Regions from separate parts of the Metabacillus sp. KJ11-3 genome, predicted to be linked through region 2. Evidence: a T-box and tRNA genes for the amino acid it is inferred to sense, from the RefSeq annotation. Region 2 holds a T-box; the other holds one or more tRNA genes.
What was found. The T-box of region 2 lies ahead of AC0L8O_RS04815 (valine--tRNA ligase). A T-box ahead of a tRNA ligase gene usually reads a tRNA of that ligase, here a tRNA-Val.
Positions count from the first base shown of each region.

Region 1: it encodes a tRNA-Val, which carries the amino acid that the T-box ahead of AC0L8O_RS04815 (valine--tRNA ligase) is inferred to sense. The anticodon was not compared.

Region 1 covers NZ_CM147865.1:3,578,716-3,585,647, reverse strand. Annotated here, with positions in the region: gene AC0L8O_RS17805 (bifunctional diguanylate cyclase/phosphodiesterase) at 1-2,029, opposite strand, end outside; gene AC0L8O_RS17800 (TAXI family TRAP transporter solute-binding subunit) at 2,221-3,231, shown strand; tRNA gene AC0L8O_RS17795 (tRNA-Val) at 3,440-3,511, shown strand; gene AC0L8O_RS17790 (L-dopachrome tautomerase-related protein) at 4,142-5,239, shown strand; gene AC0L8O_RS17785 (spore coat protein) at 5,669-5,968, opposite strand; gene AC0L8O_RS17780 (hypothetical protein) at 5,986-6,186, opposite strand; gene AC0L8O_RS17775 (zinc-dependent alcohol dehydrogenase) at 6,204-6,932, opposite strand, start outside.
Region 2 covers NZ_CM147865.1:936,491-943,422, reverse strand. Annotated here, with positions in the region: gene AC0L8O_RS04820 (bifunctional folylpolyglutamate synthase/dihydrofolate synthase) at 1-527, opposite strand, end outside; gene AC0L8O_RS04815 (valine--tRNA ligase) at 655-3,303, opposite strand; T-box leader at 3,377-3,619, opposite strand; gene AC0L8O_RS04810 (hypothetical protein) at 3,845-4,036, shown strand; gene AC0L8O_RS04805 (hypothetical protein) at 4,077-4,280, opposite strand; gene ysxE (spore coat protein YsxE) at 4,252-5,106, opposite strand; gene spoVID (stage VI sporulation protein D) at 5,301-6,482, opposite strand; gene hemL (glutamate-1-semialdehyde 2,1-aminomutase) at 6,624-6,932, opposite strand, start outside.

The sequences.
Region 1 (6,932 bases), 2.5 Mb from region 2:
ACTGCTGTTTCTTCCACTCGTGGAGTTGCCTGCATGCTTCCCAAATGACCCAACTACCTAATTCTTCGATAAAGCCACTTTCCTCTGCTGAAGGGATAAAATGAGCTGGACCGACTAATCCTTTTTCGGGATGATTCCAACGGATTAAGGCCTCAAAACCGATTACTTTCCCTATCTCTGCATTCATCTTAGGTTGATAATATAGTTCGAATTGGTTCTTACTTAATGCATGGCGAAGCTCCTCGTTAAGCATGAATAACTCAATTCCTCGCTCTGTCATGGATTCATCATACAATGCGACAGACTTACCGCCAGCTCCCTTTCTTTGATACATAGCAATATCGGCATTCTTAATGAGAAGATCTAAGGAGTTTCCATGATCCGGAAAAATACTAATCCCAATACTTGCAGTAACATGAAATTCTCGATTTTCTATTATAATAGGCTTTCTGATTTCATGAATAATTCTTTCTGCAATCGTAAATAAAAGTTTTTTATCAGAAACATCCCGTAAAAGAAGGACAAATTCATCGCCGCCCATACGAGATACAATATCTCCATCACGCACATGATCGGTAATTCTTTTGGCAACTTGTTGAAGAAGCTTGTCACCGAATGCATGACCAAATGAATCATTAATCGGTTTGAAACGATCTAAGTCCATGACTAAAATCGCAAATTTCGTTTTATTTTCCTTCGTTTCTTGAATAATGTCTTGGGAAATATCATGAAGGAAACGAATGTTATAAAGATCTGTTAATATGTCATGAGATGCTAAATAATGGATTTCCTGCTCTTTTATATTTCGTTCCAATGCGAGACCGGAAAGATAGCTAAAAGCATTTAACAACTCAATTTCGTAGCGTTCAGGTGCACGAACTTGAGGATGATAAATAGCGAATGTTCCTAAGAGAACACCTTTAGTCGATAAAATTGGCATTGACCAACACGAATGGATCCCATGATCTAATGCAAAGCTTCTCCATTTTTCCCAATTAGGATCGGTCTCTACATTTGAGGTAATTGTTAACTTTTTTGTGTAGGCAGCATGCCCACAGCAAGCATTGTTAGACATAACAGGAAACTGGTCTACCCGTTCCAAAAATGATGAAGGAAGTTTGGAAGCATATGCCACACGAAGCCAATTATGTTCTTTTTCATAAAGCATAATCGAACAATAACTTTGATTTGACAGCATCTCAACAGTTTCAACGATACCTTGTAGAATCTTTTGAATAGGTTCTCCAGACGCAATTCTTTCTAAATATCTGTACTGAAAAACTTTTACATGTTCACTTAGTTTTTGATCTGTTATATCTCTGGCAACTCCATGAATTCCTATTAATTTTCCATTTAACATAGAGGGGATTGTTGTAATTTGTAAGTCAACAAGTATACGATCTTTTCTCACAATCTTTGCTTCATGTGTTTGAGTTCGTCCGTATTTAACATGATCAAACTTCTCCATTATGAACGGAAGGTTATCCTTTGCAATAACAGATTTAAAGTGATGACCAATAAGCTCATCTTTATGATATCCAGTGATTTTTTGAAGCTCCTGATTTATATCTAGAAAAATCCCATCTGTATCTAGTGAAAAGACACCATAGGGATGGTGTTCAAATATAGATTTATATGTTTGATTACTGCTTAATAAATCAGTTATATCCCGACCGATGACGACAATTGTATCGGGATTTCCGAGTGAATTGTAGACAGGGGTTTTTATGACTTCAAATATATGATCCTTTCCGTTGATTGTAATAATTTCTTCTATTTTAATTTGTCTTCCTTCATCCCATGCTTTCTGGTCAGAGGATGCAAAGTCAGGTGCGAAAGGAGCAATGCCAGCACTTAGATGTCCTAGTTCTTCATCTGTTTTACCTTCATAAGAATGTTCATCTAACCCGAAAATATCAAGTGTACGCTGATTTGTTTTGATCCAACGACCCTTGTAATCCTTCAATACGATAATATCAGGACTTGTATCAATAATTTTTGTTAAGATTTCTTTCTGATCAAGTGCCATTGGTTATCCTTCTTCTTTCGTTTTTATGAATATACGTATGGATATTATACTATACAGAATTATCTGGGAACTAGCACTCTATGTTGGTATATATAGGAAACTTGTCAAGATTCATATGCATGTACAGAGAGGTTTCATCATATATAAAAAAGAGCTATCGCTTTACCTAAAATTTCAAAGGGGGAACAGAGATGAAAAAAATGCGTCATAGCTTGGTATTTATCCTACTCCTTGCCTTCATGTTGGTCATGGCTGCCTGTAATAGTGGTGCTGATTCAGGGAATACGAATGAAGAAGAGGGCACAAACGGATCTGAAAATAATTCAGGTGATAAGCAAGATTTAAGCTTATTAACAGGTGGTACAGGTGGAACTTATTATCCACTCGGCGGCCAGATCGGAAAAATTATTACCGACAACACAAATGCAAATATAACACCACAAACATCAGGTGCCTCAGCTGAAAACATGGAAACCTTAAGAGCTGGAGAAGCGGAAATAGCATTTTCACAAACAGACATTGCCGCATATGCCATTGATGGATTAGAAATGTTCGAAGGAAATGCGATTGATAATATTCAAGCAATTGGATCGTTATATCCTGAAACAGTTCAACTTGTCACAACGAAAGATAGCGGTATTACATCCGTAGAAGACTTAAAGGGAAAAGCAGTATCAGTAGGTGCTCCAGGTTCCGGGGCATATATCAATGCCATGCAAGTGTTAGAGGCTCATGGATTAACAGATAAAGATATTAAACCTCAAAACCTATCATTTGATGAATCGACTGATGGCATTCAAGCCGGAACCATCGACGCAGCATTCATAACAGCAGGGACGCCAACAGGAGCGGTAGAAGCACTATCAGCCCAAAACGATATCGTGATAGTTCCATTTGCAGAAGATAAAATACAAGCATTAATTGATCAGTATCCCTATTATGCACAAGATACAGTTGCTGCAGGAACATATAAGATAGAAGAAGATGTACCAACAGTCGCTGTAAAGGCGATGCTTGTTGTAACAAAGGACTTAGATGAAGAGCTAGTCTATGAGATGACAAAATCACTATTTGAGAACACAGATAAAATTACGCATGCTAAAGGTGAATTGATTACACCTGAGACTGCACTTGAAGGATTAGGAAATCTGGAATTACATCCAGGTGCAGCGAAATATTTTGAAGAAAAAGGGATACAGTAGTAGAAATAGAATTCCAGAGTTTTGAAGAATAATGATGAGAATCGTGTCAAAATGGGAGGGTTTTGTCATATGATAAATCCATTTTGACATGATTCAAATATTTTCTGGGAAATAAGTCGAACAGTGATAGAGAAGAAGTGTTGACTTGAGGTAGGTAACTGAATATAATAGAATATGTAGCTTAAAGTGTTACATAAAATAATATATTGATCCGATAGTTCAGTGGGAGAACACTACCTTGACAGGGTAGGGGTCGGGGGTTCGAATCCCTCTCGGATCATCAGAGTAAAGCTTCAGTTCCTGGTTTAGGAATTGAAGCTTTTTTGTTATTTATATCAGCTAAATGTCTTTACTATTTTGGTGATTTTTTTAATTTTCCTTAGTTGAGTCTCTCTTACGGATCTTCATTTACTGTAATTTCACTCTATCGATAAGTGTTATTAACACGTCTTGGAGTATAAAATACTTTATCCATATCTTTTCTTCCTCAATCTGGCCGGATTGTATTATAAGGTTAACCAAATATTTCTGGTTGAGTATTTTTTATATCGATATATGCTAACTGTAGCCGGGGTAGAACGTATGGCTCGTGGGACTATGATCCCGTCCGCAAAACAGTTTCACCTCCTACTTGTAGAAACATGTTTGAGGCTAGTTGGGACTAAGATCTCGTATAACAAGTGAAGCTATGTTACTGCAGGGATGATTTATGGGTACCGGTAATTAGATGGATAATTAGGAAGAGTTTCCTAAATGTGATTGAATACGTTCGTCCCTTCAATTCACTTTTCATCAAATTGTTTTAATTCTGTTTTAGAGTTTAATTGAAATACACCGTAAGAACCAGGCACTAGAAAAAATTTTAATCATATATAGGTGATATCCAGTTCTATTTGATGAGGAGGATATCATGGAACCAATGTTACCTATGGAAAAATATTTCAGTAAGTTTGAACTAGTATATTCATTTTATGGAGCAATGCCTACAGGTGTTAGTGTGACAGAAACCAATCGCATTTTCATTTGTTTTCCGAAATGGGGAGACGATGTTAAATTTACGGTAGCGGAAATTGTTGAGGATAAACTGCAGCCTTATCCTAATTTACAAACCAATTTGGTTAACCCTGAGAATATAACAATGACTTTCATCAGTGTCCAAAGTGTAGTTGCAGATGGAAGGGGAACGCTTTGGGTATTAGATACAGCGGCACCCAATTTTTCTGAACCCATTAAAGGTGGGGCAAAATTAGTCGCTGTGGATTTAGAAACCAATACAATAAGAAAAGTATATACTTTTACAGAAGATGTTGTCCTGCCTACAACTTATCTGAATGATGTCCGTTTTGATTTTCGTGTTGGAAAAGCAGGTTATGCCTATATAACGGATTCTTCTTCTACAGGACCAGGAGCAATTATCGTCGTAGATTTATCAAATGGAAACGCGTTTAGACGGTTAAATGGTGCAAATTCAACTTCACCCGATCCCTATTTTTTACCGAAAGTAGAAGGTCAATTTTTAATGAATCGAAACAAAGATGGTTCAACTTATCCATTTAGATTGGCTTCTGATAGTCTTGCGATTTCTCCAGATGGAAAGATATTATATTTTGCTCCACTAACAAGTCGTCATTTGTTCTCGATCTCAACAGAAGCCTTGAGAGACAGAACGATACCAGATATGAATTTAACTTATCATGTGGAGTATTGGGGAGAAAAAGGTGCGTCTGATGGAATGATTACCGATGCAAGGGGAACTGTTTATGCTGGAGATTATGAAAACAACAGTATATGTAAAATATTGCCAAATGGCATAATGGAAACTATCGCACATGATCCGAGAATTTTGTGGCCGGATACTTTTTCAATTAGTCCGGATCAATATTTATATGTCATTGTGAACCAATTACATCGGCAGCCTAGATTTCATTATGGAAAAGACCTACGCCAGAAACCTTATAGTTTACTTCGTATGAAAATTGATGAATTTCCTGCTCCGACCTTTTCATAATAAAAATAGTCAATTAAATGTTTTCATTATACAGTGTTAAACAAACACTAATTAAGCAAGAAGTATTAATTTTATTACTTCTGCGAAATAAAATCACATTGGTTTACTAGGAACAGTTTATCTGGTAATTGTTATACTGTTCCTTGGGGTTGTTTGTAATGTAGATAAGTTCAATGCTGTATTGATATTATTTAAATCTAAACTGATCTGTTTGTTTGTATGCCAAGCATGGTACCATCCTTTTTCTACCATATATGTGATATTTGGCTATGGCATAAAACAATATAGAAAGGTTAAAGCAATCTCATAATAATTTACACGATAATGTAGTAATAGGTAGAAATCCAAATTCATTTGGTGGGGAAATGGAGAATTTATATTTATAGTAGAGGAACTATTTTTATTAATTAAAATAGTTCCTCTACTAGGTTATAGGGTCGGTAAATTCATTGCTGTATTAATATTTTGTAAATTAAGTTGAATTTGTTCTTTGGTATCATAAGCATGATACCATCCTTTTGAGACCATATAGTTCGATATTTTTTCATGCATGTCGAGGGCTTCCTCTAGGTGGCGAGTAAGAGTGTGTTTAATTTCAGGTGTACCTGCTTCGGTAACTGCCATTGCATAGTTTCTAACACCACTTTTTGCTGAAATCAATAAGTCAGTGGCTATGACTTGATCAGACATCGCATTCATTCCAGTTAAATTTTCTATCATTGAGTTCATGTTTTTTCATCTCCTAACTAGTGCATTCCTTGTGCTTTAGATAAAATAGAAGAATATTCATCTAACTGACGACTTGATATCGTAATGTCCTGCTGCATGATATCTTTTAGCTCTTGATCGGATACGAGAGCTCTCATCGTTTTAGACTTTGTTAAACAGGTTGTTTTAAATGAGGCTATTTCCTGAACCTCAAGCACTTCATGTAAAGCATAATCCATTCTTAAATTCTCCTTCCTTATGGTTTTAATACGACTTTAATACAATTGTCTGTTTTTGTGTCGAAAATTTCATAACCACGTTTCGCTTCACTTAGTGGAAGAACGTGACTGACAACATCACCCGGATCAATCTTGCCAGTGGAAACTAATTCAAACATGTATGGCATATAGTGGATCATCGGAGCTTGTCCTGAGCGTATGTTTACATTACGCTGCATGATATCTCCTAGTGGGAATCCATTATATCGACCACCGTACACACCTGTAATTTGGATGGTCCCTCCTTTACGAACGGCTTGGGAAGCCATTACAATTGCACTCATGGCGCCACCTTGAAGCTTTAATCCTGTAGCTAGGAACTCCATTTCGGTCATTTTTCCATCCATGCCAACTGCATCAATGACAACATCCGCTCCGCCTTTTGTGATTTCCTTCAGGTAACTTCCTACATTCTCATGGTCTTCAAAATTAACGATCTCTACTTTATTTGTACGTTTCGCATGTTCTAAACGGTATTTGACATAATCTACAGCTATTACTCGTTTTGCTCCTTTTAACCAACAAAACTTTTGAGCAAAAAGGCCAACTGGTCCACAACCTAGAACAATCACAGTATCTCCACTTTTTACACCTGCATTATCAACACTCCAAAAGCCAGTGGACATTGCATCTGCAATAACACTTAATTTCTCATCAGGTTCTTCACAGGTTTCTGGTATTTTAAAATGAGTAAAATTGGCAAAAGG
Region 2 (6,932 bases):
AGTATATTCATGTGGTCATACCCTATGTTTGTAATAACAGATAAAATAGGATCTATGACGTTAGTAGAATCCAACCGGCCACCAAGTCCTGTTTCCAGTAATAGAAAGTCAGGTTTATTGACTTTCCCAAAATATAAAAACATCATCGTTGTAATAATTTCAAATTCAGTTGGTGAACCTAAGTCAGTATTTTCTATTTTCTCTGCATATGGCTTTACTTCATTTACTAAAGATAGCATCTCATCATCTGTTATAGACTGGCCATTTACACTTATTCGCTCATTAAATGTTTCGATATAAGGTGAAGTAAAAGTGCCTACCTTGTAACCTGCTTCCATGAGTATATGCAGCATATAAGAAATTGTGGACCCTTTACCGTTCGTTCCCGCTACATGAATGGTCGGGATATTTTTTTCTGGATGGTCTAGCTTATTTAACAGCCATTCCATTCTTTTGAGGCCTGGTTTCACACCAAATTTTAAACGGTCATGAATCCAGTTTATTGCATCATCATACTGTGAAAACACACACATAGCCTCCTTTTCCATGTAAAAACTCGGGAGAACTAATAGTTAGTACCACCCGAGTCACACTTCTATTTAAATCTTAACTGACAGTAATGTTTTATCAATTAACTTGTTATTGAGGTATCAATTATCCTCTTAGCTCTTGAATTCTAGCTAAAACGATGTCACGTTTTTCCAGATAATCTTTTTCTTTTGCTTTTTCTTCCTCAATTACCTTTTCAGGTGCTTTCTTAAGGAAACCTTCATTACCTAATTTCTTCTGAACGCGTTCCACTTCTTTATCGAGTTTTTCACGTTCTTTTTCAAGACGTTTAATTTCTTCTTCAATGTTGATTAATCCTTCAATCGGCAGGATGATTTCAGCACCCGTTACAACAGCTGTCATTGATTTTTCGTTCGCTGTAACTTCTGTGACGATATTTAATGAACTTGTGTTACAGAATTTCTCAATATACGCAAGATTATTTTCCAGTTGTGCTAACACAGCTAGATCTTTCGCCTTGATTGTCATTGGAATTTGCTTGCTCATTGGCGTATTTACTTCAGAACGAATATTACGAACCGCACGAATGACTTCTACTAGTAGTTTCATTTCTGTTGCCGCTTTATGATCTGTTAAATCTTCATTAACAGTTGGCCATGCTGCGATTGTAATCGACTCCCCTTGATGTGGAAGAGACTGCCAAATTTCTTCTGTTATAAATGGCATGAAGGGGTGTAATAACCTCATTGTGTTATCTAGCACATAAGCAAGGATTGAACGCGTTGTTTTCTTCGCTGCTTCATCCTCCCCATACAATGGCAGCTTCGCCATTTCAATGTACCAATCACAGAAGTCATCCCAAATGAAGTTGTAAAGTAATCGTCCTACTTCACCAAACTCATACTTATCAGCCAGTTTCGTCACATTTTCAATAGTTTCATTTAAGCGAGTTAAAATCCATTTATCAGCAACTGACTTTTCACCTGATAAGTCAATTTCTTCAAATGTTAAACCATCCATATTCATGAGAGCAAATCGGGATGCATTCCAGATTTTGTTCGCAAAGTTCCATGTTGATTCCACTTTTTCATAGCTGAATCGTAAATCTTGACCTGGTGAGCTTCCTGTTGATAGGAAGTAGCGTAGTGAATCTGCCCCATATTGCTCAATGACTTCCATCGGGTCTACACCATTTCCTAAAGATTTACTCATTTTACGACCTTGCTCATCACGTACAAGTCCATGAATTAAGACATCCTTGAATGGACGTTTACCTGAGAACTCAAGTCCTTGGAAGATCATGCGAGATACCCAGAAAAAGATAATATCATAGCCTGTTACAAGAGCATCTGTTGGATAATAACGTTTAAAGTCAACTGATTCTGTATCAGGCCAGCCCATTGTTGAAAATGGCCATAAGGCAGAACTGAACCAAGTATCAAGAACATCATTATCTTGTGTCCAATTTTCAATATCTGCCGGCGGCTCTTGATTTACATATACCTCTCCAGTTTCTTTATGGTACCAGGCAGGTATTCGATGTCCCCACCAAAGCTGACGGGAAATACACCAGTCACGAATATTTTCCATCCAACGTAAGTACGTTTTCTCAAAACGATCTGGAACAAAGTTTACTTTTTCATCTTCTTCCTGAAGTTTTATTGCTTCATCTGCGAGTGGTTGCATCTTGACAAACCATTGAGTTGAAAGATATGGTTCAACAACCGCACCGCTTCTTTCACTGTGACCAACAGAATGCATATGTTCTTCAATTTTGAATAATACACCTTGTTCTTGTAGGTCTTTTACAATTTTCTTTCTACATTCAAAGCGATCTAAGCCATTATAAGTTCCAGCATTTGAATTCATAGTTCCATCTTCGTTCATGACTAGAATTCGTTCAAGATTATGACGGTTTCCAAGTTCGAAGTCATTCGGGTCATGTGCAGGCGTTATTTTGACAGCACCTGAACCAAACTCCATATCTACATAATCATCGCCAACAATTGGAATCTCACGTCCAACAATTGGTAAGATAACTTTTTTTCCAATTAGGTGTTTATAACGTTCATCCTCAGGGTGAACAGCGACCGCCGTATCTCCAAGCATTGTTTCCGGACGAGTCGTTGCTACTTCGATTGAACCGGAACCATCAGCAAGTGGATAGCTCATATGATAAAAAGCACCTTGAACATCTTTATAAATAACTTCAATATCTGAGAGAGCTGTTTTTGTTTGCGGATCCCAGTTAATGATATACTCTCCTCGATAAATAAGTCCTTTTTTGTAAAGGGTGACAAACACTTCACGAACCGCTTTTGATAAGCCCTCATCAAGGGTAAAACGTTCGCGTGAATAATCTAAACCTAAACCAATTTTCGCCCATTGCTCACGAATATGGCCTGCGTATTCTTCCTTCCACTTCCATGTTTCTTCAACGAATTTTTCACGACCTAAATCATAGCGTGATTTACCTTCTTCACGTAGCTTTGCCTCTACTTTTGCTTGTGTAGCAATACCAGCATGGTCCATTCCCGGCAGCCATAATACATCATAGCCTTGCATTCTTTTCATACGAGTCAAGATATCTTGTAATGTTGTATCCCAGGCATGACCTAAGTGAAGTTTACCTGTAACATTTGGCGGGGGAATGACAATTGTGTATGGCTGTTTTTTCTCATCCCCTGTAGCCTCAAAGTATTTTCCTTCTAACCAAAAGGAATAGCGGTTTTTTTCGATTGCATTTGGATCATATTTCGTTGGTAATGATAGCTGTTGTTCATTATTTTCCATTCCGTTTTTCTCCTTCACACTATATTTCTCCTTGGATTTTTTGATAGTAAAAATAAAAAACTCCCTTCATCCATAAAAGGACGAAAGGAGAAAATTTCGCGGTACCACCTTTTTTTATAGACTGATTCAGCAAAAAAGCATAAATCAACTCTATACACTCTATATGATAACGGTTTTCACCGACCTCTTCTACTATTCTTTCAAGGAAGTAACTCCTGGGCGACCTTCCAAAGCCTCAACATAAGAAATCTTCCAGCAAATGATTTCTCTCTCTGTAAAGTGAAGACATTGTACTCTTCCCAATCAACGTTTACTAAATATGTAGTTGTTTCTTTCATCTATCTTATATTACTAAATAATTCATTTTACCGTCAATATTTTCTCCATTATTCCTTCCATTCATACAGGCACTTATCACATTTTTTGGAATATCTTACATTAGTGGACGATTTGTACGAAAATTTGATGTTGAACGTATTTTATGAACATGTATAAAAAAGGTGAGAGTTTTTCCAAAAATGAGTGTAAGGAGAGTTATGATATGAAGAAGCGTTATAATCCATATTCGTTACCACCCTGGGTTAGACAAATACGTGAGGTTGGTATTCAAATCATTATTCCGTTAACCATTTTTCAAGGAATACGTACTGTGTTTTTTCCTACAACATTTGATGTTCTTCTTTTAGGGATCTTAATCGGTTTAGCTATTGCTTTACGTTACGATTGGATTTAAAACAAAAAGAGGGGATGCTCCCCTCTCCCTCTTTAAAACTTTATGATTGTTCCTCTGCCTCTATTTTCTTTTTCTCTTCAATCTCAGATACTTTCATCACAAAATATTCTACATTTTTAAACTGCCAATATGCCCTTACTAAATGTTTATTTCTGTCCAACTCAGAGCGCTTTTTCTTCTCCTTCTTATATGTTTTGATTAAATGACATATACGATCAGGATATGCCAAATAGCTTAAAAACAAGGCTCATTTCCTCAGCAGTATAAGGGTATCCCTTTTGATACGTATAAAACCAGTTAACACAATCGTCACTTTGAATCGGATAGGTGGATGCCGTTCGATTCATAAACAGCAAAAAATCATCTATTGGTGAGGCATATTTTGATCGCTCAAAATTCGTTAAATACCCGTTTCCATCATCATCATATAAAAAATGGCGTGCCGATATTTTCCCATGAATTAAGACAACTCTAGTTGACTTTTCTTCTTCCATTAAATTGGACCATTCTTCAAGTTTTTTCTTTGAAAAATCTATCGCACGGGATACTTCTGTATAGTAGGTGACTGCTTGTAATTCAAAAGGTGAAAGATAGATTTTTTGTTCACATTGCTCGACGAATGCTTCGTACATTTCTTTTGCCTGATTCCATCGTTCTACCGTTTCTTCATAATGATTTGATACATCCTTGGTACGAATGTCTAGTTTCTTTTCTGTTTTTTTATGAAGAGTTGCTACCTCTTTAAATAAATATTGATGTCTGGCATCTCGTTCCTCTTCTTGTTCATTTGATAACCATGGCATTAGATAGTAGTATTCACCATTATAGTACGATAAAAGTTGCTGTTGGTTATTGCTGACTAGTGGTACATGATGAGAGTATTTATTATCTTTTAGAATTCTTAAGGAATCTACAAAGTAAGGATTAAAACCTTTTGAGAGCTTTTTCAATACAAATGGACCTGTATCTGTATATATCTTTATTGCTTTTTTACTTATATCCTCAGTGTATTCAGGGGATAGGTTATAATCATGTAACAGCGGCCGAATTTCACTCATTGACAATTGCACCGTTTTTTCACCTCAAATCTTCGGCTTGAACTGAAAAAAACAGCTGAGGATCAGGTAGCCCCCATGCTGTTTTTTATACTATCAGTAGGTATAAGATTTTAGGAATGATAGTATAAGAAAAACTAAGGCTTTCGCCATTTGACTTGGCGACAAGCCAAGTTTTCCTAATTACTTCATACTCAAGTCAAATCATTTTATTTGCTGGTTGAATAGGCTGGAATATAAAGAATTTGTCCTTCATAAACATCTTGATCAGCTTGAAAATCATTAACACGTACAATTTGCTGTATTGATATTTCGTATCTATCACAAATTGAGTTGAGTGTATCACCTTGTTGAACAATGCACATTTTTAAACGAGAAAAGTCTTCTTCGTCATCTCTGGCAAATAAACTGGTTAAATAATGTGAATCCTTCTGCTCTTTCTCATCTCTCTCATCCTGATCTTCAAGCTCTTCCACTTCCTCAACCTCAGCTTCAGATTTTGAAAAGAAGGAATATTGGACTTCTTGCGGCTCTTCATTTTGTTCTTCTTTTCTTACTTCTACTGAGAACGGATCATAAAGATCTTCCTGCTCTTTCTCTTCACCTTGAGCTGGCTCACTATTAAGTTCCTGTTGCTGTTCAGTCTCTTCCGGTTCAATCTCTACCGGTTCTTCTACTTGCGCTGAGAGATCCTGTGCAGAGATTTCAGTTAAGGTTTCTTCTTCACTTTCTTCACGACTTTCCGTAACCTCTTTTTGAATGGTAATCGATGGTGGTGACAATTTGTCCATGTCCGAATCATCCGATTCACTTACATCATAAAATGATGAAAAAGGAGATACAGCTGTCCTTTCAGCTTGAGCGAATGATTCCTCACCAATAACTTCTGTTTCATCTTGACTTTCCCTGTACAATGGTTCAAGCTCTTCTTCTCTAGTTGTTTCAACCTCTTCATTTTGCACAGCTTCACTATCTGAAATCCCGCTTATCGACAAATCTGCTATTAATTTCAAACATTTTAGTTCAGGAAGTTCATAATCAAATGACTCAATCGAAACATAAACATCATCTAATTGTGAAATGCGATTCCTTGGAATGGTAATATCGACTGGAAAGCGATGACTTAATTCACTAATCCCATCATCCCTCGTTTCCACCTCATTTACATATCTTACGTTTGCATATTCAAAGGAATCCCCTTCACTACCATCTTGATCTATTTTGTATTCACCTGTCAGCAGTAGTGCTCCACGAATTGAGATGTACTGATCATGTTCATGAATTGAAATATCAGGATCTAAAGAAATAGATAAAAGTTCAGATACTTCCTGTCCTTTTTGAAACCATACAGATTCTTCAACAGAAAAACGCAGTTGCTGTTCCTGTGACAAAATAATTCCTCCTTTCAAATAGCCTAGTAAAATAACTATGACATTACAGATGTATGTCTGAAAGGAGGAAAATATGAATTAATTTTACCTGTTTCCTGTACAAAAAAAGATCCACCACATTTTGTGATGAATCTTTGTCTTTTATTTTAATAAAGAAAATGCTTTTTTAGCCGCTTCAATTGTACGATCCAAATCTTGATCTGTGTGAGCTGTAGACAAGAATAAGCCTTCAAATTGTGAAGGAGGAAGGAATATTCCTTCATTTGCCATCGTTTGATAATACTTGGCAAAATACTCCAGATTTGATGTTTTAGCTTTTTCATAATTTGTTACATCTTGGTTTGTAAAGAAGAAGCCAATCATAGATCCGGCACGATTGATCGTATGTGGAATCTCATATTCTTTTGCAGCCTTAGATAAACCTTCTTCAAGTTTGTCTGCTTTACGATG